3 regions of the Paenibacillus sp. Mc5Re-14 genome follow, and region 3 is predicted to be linked to each of the others. Evidence: predicted binding sites of a transcription regulator. Region 3 holds the regulator's gene; each other region holds the start of a gene.
The links. The regulator Rex, encoded in region 3, represses fermentation and respiration genes when NADH is low (regulators of the CRP and FNR family bind a similar motif). The targets are predictions, from matches to a motif close to TTGTGAAATATTTCACAA.

Region 1 (3,287 bases), 2.0 Mb from region 3:
ATCCGTACGTATCAGCTCCTTGAACCGACCTGTAATGGTATCGACCGCCTCCTCCCAGCTAATTCGTTCAAACTTCCCTTCCCCTTTGGCGCCTACACGCTTCAACGGATAAAGCACCCGATCCGGATCATATACTCGCTCGGTCATATTCCGGACTTTGTTGCATATAGCCCCTTTGGTAATGGGATGATCTGGATTACCAGTCACCTTGACTATCTTTCCATTTTCCTTGTGAAGCAGGAGCCCACACGTATCCGGGCAATCCAACGGGCATACGGCCGGAAAAATACCGTTCTGCTGCTCCGTCATCCGCTGTCCTCTGTGTAAGTTGTGTTGAAGTGTGGCCTCAAGAGGCGCGTTATTGCGATGATCCATGGTGTTAATGCTCCTTTCCGTTACCGTTTCCAAAAATTACACTGTTCTTATCATATCTACAGCTTTGGCCTATGGCAAGAGAAGGATTTTACCACACAGCATCTCTCCCAAATATATAAAAATCCGCCTGCTGTATAGAGCAAAACGGATTTTAAAAATCATAATTATTTTTTTATCATCCTGTTTCATCATTACATACCCAGGGTAAAAGAGATCAAGGCATTATGGACGAGAGCACACTCATCCTCCATGCCAAATCATGGACCACTCCCAAAAAAATCCGCCATGACAGGTTTCGTTCCCCCGGGCCTGTCATGGCGGATTTGCTTTGTTCATAGCTTCATAAAGTAACGTGATTATGCATGATCACTCAACGGATTGGATGCAACGGAAGGAGTAATTTGAGATTCATTCACGGAATGTGTATTGGTTTGAGTTTTTTTCAGATAGGCCAGCCAGTAGGCTCCAGCCACAAACAGACTGCCTCCTACCAAATTCCCCAACCAGACCGGAATGAAATTCATAACATACGCTGCCCACGAAAAATGACCTGCAAAAATAGCCGCCGGAATGAGAAACATATTGGCTACAACGTGCTGAAATCCAATAGCAACAAAGGCCATGGTCGGGAACCAAATTCCCATAATTTTTCCGCCGATGGAGTCTGTGCTATAAGCCATCCATACAGCCAGTGCAACGAGCCAGTTACATCCTATACCTGATATAAAAGACTGCAAAAAGCTTTCATGCAGCTTATGCCCTGCCATATCCACCACTTTATCCAGGTAAGGACCCGTTTCGGTCAAGCCCAGAACATGCCCGAAGAAAAATGCAACAAATAATGCACCTGCAAAATTACTGAGCGTAATAATCGCCAAATTACGAAGCATGGCTCCTGTCTTAATTCGTCCTGCCCATCTCGCCAAAGGCACTGCCATCATATTGCCGGTCAGCAATTCCCCACCAGCGATCAAAACTAACACCAGACCTACAGGGAACACCGCAGCTCCAATAAAGGTAGCAATGCTTCCCCATTCTTTAGGTGCACTTGCAATAACGCGTATATCCAGCAAAAACCCGAGTGCAATAAATGCACCTGCCAAAAATCCCAATACTACCGCCACAGTCCACGGGTTGTTCGCCTTGGCCACTCCTGTTTCCACCGTCTTTTCGGCAATTTGCCCCGGTTTATAACTTGCCATCTGCCCCCGCTCCTTTAATATCTTTTAAACAAAATATTCTTCTTTTATATTTTATTTAAAATCAGTGATTTTGTTTGTGAAAAAAATCACTTTCTTAAGTATAAAAAAAACAGCCCTTGGATAAAGGACTGTTTTTCTATTTTATTACATCTACTGCGCTACTACGCGCTTTACATTTAATTGTATTCTTCCTTTTCAACAGCTCTCAAGAACCAAAGAACTCCGCCCAGACCGACGGCTGCAACAACTACAAGAAAAAGGATATAAAACAAATCCATTATAAAGTCTCCCCCTAATCCTTATGCTCTCTATATTGTACTATAAGGATTCATCCGTACGCTTCAGATTGTTGACAAACTTATGAACAATGTCACAGACAAATCGAATTATACAGTAACTGGGTTCCGTTCGGATATTGTAGGCAATGCTTGCAAACCTGCCGCGTTCAGGAAATTCCAAGGCTTGTTATAGTGCGGCTGGAAGAAGAAATCGACAAAGGCCAACTGGTCAATGGTCATATGATTTTGAATGGCTACAGACAGCGTGTTAATGGATTGCGTCAAATCGACCTTCGACATAATTTGTGCCCCAACAATTCTTCGTGTCTCCTGCTCATATACAACCTTCAGCAATACCTTTTCAGAGGTTGGCATAAACTCAGGACGGTAGCTATCCTCAATGGTTACAGCTTCTACAGTCATCCCCTCGTCGGTTGCTGCGGCTTCTGTCATTCCTGTTCCCGCAATATTATCTTCGTAAATTTTGATACCCGAGGTTCCTTGTGTTCCCATGTAGGCAATGGTCGGCTGTACCAGATTGCGTGCCACCAGCGTCCCCATTCGAACCGCATTCGTCGCCAATGGGATATAAGCTGTTTTGCCAGTCGGATTATAACGAATTGCACAACTGTCGCCTGCTGCAAACACATCCGGGCAGCTACTTTGCATATAATTGTCTACAACGATCGCACCGTTAGGCAACATATCTACCTGACCTTTGAGCAGATCCGTTTGAGGTCGGAAACCGATACAGAGTATAACAAGCTCTGTTTCATACTCTCCTTTGGAGGTCACGACCCTACTTACTTTACCGTTAGTCCCCTCAAAACGACTCACTGTCTCGCCAAGTACCAGCTTAATGCCATGTTCTCTCAGGGAATTCTCAATCCGGTCTGTAAACTCATGGTCTAAATACTTATTCAATATACGATCAGCACTGTCGATCAGCGTTACGTTCTTACCGTTCATTTGAAAAGCTTCTACCAGTTCAACACCAATGTATCCAGCTCCGACGACTGTAATGTTCTGTACGTGCTGGGCTTTCTCAATGATTTCATTCGAATGATTATAGTTCTTGCAGAGCAAAATATGATCAAGTTCAATGCCTTCCAGCTTCGGAATAATTGGCCACGATCCAGTAGTCACAATCAATTTATCAAATGTGTCCGTAAATTCCTCACCTGTTTGGAGATTACGTGCATGCAGCGTTTTGCCGGCTGTATCCACACTCGTTACCTCATGAAGCATCTTGGTCACTACACCCATATCAGCCAGTTGATCTGGGGACGAATAAAACAATCCGTGCGGATCTTTGACGACACCACCTACGTACAGTGCAATACCACAAGATAAAAATGAAATATTGTCATTACGCTCATAAACCGTAATTTCGGCATCTGGATAACATTTAGCTGTGTTGACTATGGCTGCT
Region 2 (3,287 bases), 3.4 Mb from region 3:
ATTCTTTACGTTTAATCAGCTCAATAGGATCAGTTACAGTTGCAAACAGGTTTTTGATGCAAATACGCAATAATTCATCCCCCTGATTTTCCAAATCATTTAGGCGAATGGTGTATTCACGAATAGCCAACAATTTTTTCTGTGAAAGCAAATGTACAGCCTTCTGAATTTCGTAAGCTGATTGACGCAAAATATCAGCGAACTGCACAATATACTCGTCCGGCTCTGTAATGTTGTACATATAAAAACGAGAGGCTGTCGCTTCAAGACCATCCAGCACATCATCCATGGTCGTTGTCAGTTCCATGATGTCGTCGCGTTCCAGCGGCGTAATGAAGGTCTTGTTCAACTCAGTAATAATCGTGTGTGTGTAATCATCACACTTATTTTCATACTTCTTCATCTCATTGGTAAACAAAGTCACATCTTGAAAATTTGAAGTATGTTGGGCAAAATAATCGGCTGCTTGCACGATCGTATCTGCCATATTTTCCAACGTCTCGAAGAATATATCCTTTTTCTTCAATCTCATAACGATTACCCCTTTACGAAAATATCCGCAACCTGTTTCGACTGCAATAGACAACCTTTGCTATCTTATCACACTCATCAATGTTTTTGTAATGTTTGTAAAAGCAAATTTCTAGATATACGTATACAATGCCCGACATATAGAGTCATTATCCGACAATTTTTTCCTAAATAGGTGTATTACGTTTTCTAATTCGCTTCAAACGTTACATGTTCCGTTAGTGAAGTATCTGCAGGTACTACATGTATATAGGATGTACCTGGTGTTAACGGGATTTCAACCCCATTTTTCATAAACCGAATCGCATCGCCAGATGTATGCTGCCATTCAGCACGTATTAACTGTCCTTGTTGAAACACCATGGCCTCTCCGCTACCGTCCAGTTCAACACTTAGTCTGCCTACATCATCTAGCGTTCGATGCCTCGTGCTCATCACAATAACATTAGCCGCTGAGAGCTGTTGCTTATTATTTTGATCTAGATGTGACTTTTCGTTCACAAAACGCTTATATCGTTGATCGGCTTGATCATAGGTATAAGATACGCGATAGCTTTTTAGCAAAAACCGGATGTGCACAGATGCGGCACTCTCGTCCACCATAACTGGAGTTTCGCCGGTTTTAAGATAAGGATACACTGGAACTTCCGTCTGCTTGGTATATCCTTTGCTTTCGCTTCCTTTACGTAGCCTGCTCACATCTGTGTATAAATTATGTGGTGGACGACGGTCTTTGCTTCGCCAAAAATAAGCCCCTCCATTTGAAATCTCATCCAGATGCTCCTTCCGCTGCTGCTGTAAAATCGCATAGGCATCTGTACTTCCCCCTGCATGTATCGGCAACGCACCATAGGTTTCGCCCAGTTCAATCAAATACGGCCGAATACTGCGGACCGGACCGATCTTCACATCTCCACCATGACTTTGGAAAAAAGCTACCAAACGGGTAATTCCGCCTTCTGCAAGAACCTCATATACCATGTCTGCCTGGCTAAGCCCTGCCTGTGGACGCGCAGCCGGGGCATTGTTAATCATGACAGCCAGTGGCCGCTCCAAAACAGGCTGCTCCACCGGAAGCCCGGTAAGCGGAGCTGTAAATACCGGAACAGATGGCTCCTTAGGCGGTTCAAGCACCTTCTTCTCTGTTTCTTGCTGGGTCGGTTGGGGAACGGATTCAGATTCACCCGTATTGGACAAAGCAGAACAAGATATCATTGTCATGCATAACAGAGCTGAGGCCATCACACGCAACCAATGATTTCGTTGAAACATGGGCCCGGACAAGTTCATCCCTCCACATCGTTATTTTTCTCATTATAAGCTTTATTTCCTGTTTTTGTCTTGATTGAGGCATTACCTCTCTATAGAATACTTATCTAAAGACATTAAAATTTAAAAAATATTTAGAGTTTGTGATTTTTATCACAAATAACTGTAACTGAACCTAATACAATAAAGGTGTAGCAAAGATGATCATCCCAAACAAAATGAAATACAACCCATCATTATAGATTAAGAAAGAGGAGTGATTTGAATGTTTAACAACTGGTTACGTGAGAACAAAGTAGCAATGTGGCTGCTGACTGTAGTACGGGTTTATCTAGGTTATGAATGGATGACCCACGGACTTGAGAAGCTGACTGGCGGATTCGATGCAGGTGGATTTATTTCGGGGGCCATTGCTAAAACAGGCGGAGATCACCCCGCTGTACAAGGCTGGTGGGGATCGTTCCTTGAAGCCTTTGCCATGCCGAATGTCGGTTTGTTCAACGTCCTGATCCCATTGGGTGAGTTCTTGGTCGGGGTTGGCCTGCTGCTTGGTACATTGACTACACTGGCTACTTTGATGGCTATGGTTATGAACTTCTCGTTCCTGTTCTCGGGTACAGTAAGCACCAATGCAATCTACCTGCTGGTTGAAATCTTCCTTATCGTTGCTGGTGCAAATGCCGGAAGAATCGGCTTTGACCGTTGGGTACTGCCCTTCCTGCGTGGACTGTTTGGTAAAAATAAAGATACTTATCAAACGGACCCCAATCGAAAAATAGCTTAACTATCCAAAAAACAACCGTTATCCTCTGGAAAATGGTTGTTTTTTTGTTCAGCCATGCTGCTTCTCTTTAATGTGTGGCTATGCTGCACCCTCCTCTATTTAAGTGAACAAAGGAGTCCTCAAGTCCATCCTGACTTGGAGACTCCTTTTTCGGGTTCATCTTTCCCCCGAACGTTTACAAGTTGGATACAACATGGAATGTTCACGATACATTTACCCTGTACACTACAGTTACATCAAAGAACCTAATGGAGGGTTATACCATGAAAAAAATCACCAAAGCCTATCTCATGCTCGCAGCAGTAACTTTCACAGTACAGACGATCGGATTGGGATCTACGACATCAGCCAAAGCAGCGACATCTACTACAATATCTCAAGCAGAAGTTGTACAACATATTTTCCAAAACCTTCGAGCAGCTACTTCGCCAACCAGGCAAGCTACCTCAGGCATTCATTTATTTGCAAAAACATATTCAATCCATTCCTGCCTCTCAAGCTACCATCCTAGTGCTACATTTAGAAAATGCACAGAAACAGCAATTGGATTCATATGCACAGACCTTATATCCGACCTCTGTTCAAACTAAGATTAATCAAGTCTATAAACCCGGTGATTCGTTCACTAATGTAATCAGTCGGACAAACGATGCAAAACTGAAAAAATTACTCACTCAATCCAGAGATGCCGGCTACAAACTTG
Region 3 (3,287 bases):
TGTGGTTATAACGAATCACTCCAAGCTGTTCACCGACGTCAAAGCAAGTCACCAGCTATTGCCCAGCTATGAACATCTGGTCATTGATGAAGCACATCATCTAGAGGAAGTAGCCGGTAAGCACCTGGGCATGCATATGAAATATTTCACACTCGTGCATACGCTGACTCGATTGTTCAAGGACAGTAAGAACGGACAATTGCCTTCATTACGTCAGCAGTTGGCAAAGTCGGGGCATGAGAAGTCGACGGAATGGGCCTCGATCATTGATCAGCTGTACCCACTCGTGTTAGAGGTTAAGGAAACTTGGGACCTGCTAAGCGATAAGTTGTTTGGTATGTTGCCAGAACGAACTGATGCCACACCGGGTGAAACGGGGCAATTTTCTTCGCGTCTCAAACCGTCGGCCAAGCCTGCAAAGTGGGATCAAGCGGCGGCGTTGGAAAATCAGCTTTATGTAACGTTGAGTGAAATTTTGCGCAAGGGCGACAAGCTGATGCTGGATGTCAAGGAAGAACACGACGATTATGCGGCGGATAGTCTCATTACAGATATCACGGGTCTGCTTAAGGATTTGGCGGGGATTAGGGAAAATTTGCGCTTCTTTATACGACTCGATGATGAAACAACCGTATATTGGCTCGAAGCGAGTGGGCAATTCCGTAGTAAATCATTGCAATTTTATGCAGTGCCCGTCGATGTGAGCCGCCAGTTGAAAGAAATGTTTTTTGACAAAAAAAGAAGTATTATTCTGACATCTGCTACTTTATCGGTAGATAAGTCGTTTCAGTACATGACCGATCAACTCGGCTTGCAGGAGGCCGCGGATCAAGGACGATTAATGACGTCACAGCTCCCATCACCTTTTAATTACAGGGATCAGGTGTTGCTGGTCATTCCGCGAGACTTTCCGAGTGTGAAGGGCAGTGTAGGGGATGCACATTTTGTAGAGATGCTCGTTAGCTCTCTAGGAGCGACTGCCCAGGCGACGCGGGGGAGAATGCTTGTTCTGTTTACTTCCTATCGGATGCTCCGGCAAGTGTATGAGCCACTTAAAGAGGCGTTAGCATCCAGCGATATTACCGTGTTAGGACAAGGTGTAGACAGTGGGAGTCGGAGCAAGCTAACCCGTCGTTTTCAGGAAGCCAAGGCTTCTGTATTGCTGGGAACCAGCAGCTTCTGGGAAGGCGTCGATATTCCAGGGAAGGCTTTGACTTGTCTGGCCATCGTTCGCTTGCCGTTTCAACCGCCCAATCACCCGTTACTGGAGGCAAAAAGCGAGCTGCTCCAGCAGCAGAAGAAGAATCCATTTATGAAGCTGTCTGTACCACAAGCAGTTATTCGCTTCAAACAGGGATTTGGGCGATTGGTACGTACAGCGAGCGACCACGGAGTCGTTATCGTTTACGATACGCGTGTGATCGAATCCTATTATGGAAAGCACTTTTTGTACTCGTTACCGGGACCAAAAATGGAGCATATGCCATCGGAGCAAATGGTGCCCCGCATCGCCGAATGGCTCCAATCCGCCCCGGAGACAGAGGCACAACGGACGGACACCTAAAGTCCGTTACAATTAGGGGGAGCAAGTATGAAATCAGATAAAATTTCAGAGGCTGTCGTACGGAGATTACCCGTATATTTACGTTATCTGAATGCACTGCACAAACGGGAGGTGGCTACGGTCTCTTCTCAAGAGCTGGGACAGAGGTTAGATTTGAATCCGGCCCAAATTCGTAAAGATCTTGCCTATTTTGGCGATTTTGGTCGGAAGGGTATCGGTTACGATGTTTCTTATCTAATTGAGAAAATACGCCATATCCTGAAAATCGACCAGCAAATTAATGTAGTATTGGTCGGAGCGGGTAATCTGGGTCAAGCCCTATCAAACTATAACGCTTATTTAAAAGACAATATGAAGATTGTGGCGGTATTTGATGCGTTCCCGGATAAGGTTGGGACCAGAATCAATACCTTAGTCGTTCAGCCGATGGATGAATTGGAAACGACTGTAAAAGAAAAAAATATTCGAATCGGGATTATTACTGTACCTGATTTTGAGGCACAACACGTAGCTGATAGGCTCATTGAGAGTGGAATTGGAGCGATTTTAAACTTTGCACCTATCATTCTCAAGGCACCGGCTAACATTCGGATACATGCCACAGACTTTACAACTGACTTGCTTAGCCTCGCTTATTATCTGGAGGACGGAAAGGAAGAAGCACAATATGACAGTGAATAAATGGATGATTAAAAACGGTTCTTTTGCCGTGAATGGAACTGAAGCTGGGGTAATCCATGGTTTTATGATTGTGGAGGATAGCCGTATTACTTACATTGGCGAGACTCTGCCTGCGGGTGAGGAAGAGACAGAAGCAATCGACGGTAACGGGTTATTGTTTTTGCCTGGTCTGATTAATACTCATGGTCATGCGGCGATGTCTCTGCTGCGAGGGTATGGAGATGACTTGGCACTTCAAGTGTGGCTTCAGGAAAAAATGTGGCCTATGGAAGCCAAGTTTACATCTACGGATGTGTATTGGGGAACATCCTTGTCAGTGCTGGAAATGCTGAAAGGTGGAACCACAACTTTCCTGGATATGTACGATCATATGGATGAGGTGGCACGTGTAGCTGAAGAGTCGGGCATCCGTGCAAGTTTGATGCGTGGAGCCATTGGACTCTGTTCAGAAGAAGAACAGCGGATCAAGCTGGCTGAGGCCGTGACTTTTGCGCGTAACTGGCATGGAAAAGCAGATGGACGTATCACAACGATGATGTCTCCGCATGCCCCATACACATGCCCGCCAGCGTTTATTGAGAAATTTGTTCAAGCAGCACATGATCTCGATTTACCATTGCATACGCACATGTCCGAGACGATCGCCGAAGTTGAGCAAAACGTACGCGACTACGGTTTGCGTCCAGTTGCACACTTAGATAAGCTTGGCTTTTTCTCCCGCCCTTCACTTGTTGCCCACGGCGTACACTTGAACGACGAAGAGATAGCTTTATTAGCGGAACGAGGTGTGGCGGTTTCACATAATCCAGGCAGCAACTTGAAGCTGGCAAGTGGTGTAGCTAGAGTGCCTGAATTGTTGCGTGCAGGAGTTACTGTTTCTCTTGGAACAGACGGTCCTGCTAGCAATAATAACCTGGATATGTTCGAGGAAATGCGTCTGGCGGCACTCATTCACAAGGGAGTATCTGGCGACCCAACAGCAGTTCCTGCAAATGAAGCACTGCGTCTGGCAACAGAGTATGGTGCAAAGTCGATTGGTTTA

Region 1: the regulator Rex is predicted to act here: its motif matches at 1,652-1,669, upstream of BN1546_RS13435 (formate/nitrite transporter family protein).
Region 2: the regulator Rex is predicted to act here: its motif matches at 1,942-1,959, upstream of BN1546_RS07055 (DoxX family membrane protein).

Annotation. Positions count from the first base shown of each region.
Region 1 covers NZ_CVPD01000001.1:2,948,657-2,951,943, reverse strand. The annotation lists gene BN1546_RS13440 (molybdopterin-containing oxidoreductase family protein) at 1-375, opposite strand, end outside; gene BN1546_RS13435 (formate/nitrite transporter family protein) at 732-1,577, opposite strand; gene BN1546_RS13430 (FAD-dependent oxidoreductase) at 1,964-3,287, opposite strand, start outside.
Region 2 covers NZ_CVPD01000001.1:1,557,441-1,560,727, forward strand. The annotation lists gene BN1546_RS07045 (DUF47 domain-containing protein) at 1-532, opposite strand, end outside; gene BN1546_RS07050 (DUF3048 domain-containing protein) at 721-1,815, opposite strand; gene BN1546_RS07055 (DoxX family membrane protein) at 2,066-2,584, shown strand; gene BN1546_RS07060 (hypothetical protein) at 2,972-3,287, shown strand, end outside.
Region 3 covers NZ_CVPD01000001.1:4,985,289-4,988,575, forward strand. The annotation lists gene dinG (ATP-dependent DNA helicase DinG) at 1-1,564, shown strand, start outside; gene BN1546_RS22720 (redox-sensing transcriptional repressor Rex) at 1,592-2,245, shown strand; gene BN1546_RS22725 (amidohydrolase) at 2,232-3,287, shown strand, end outside.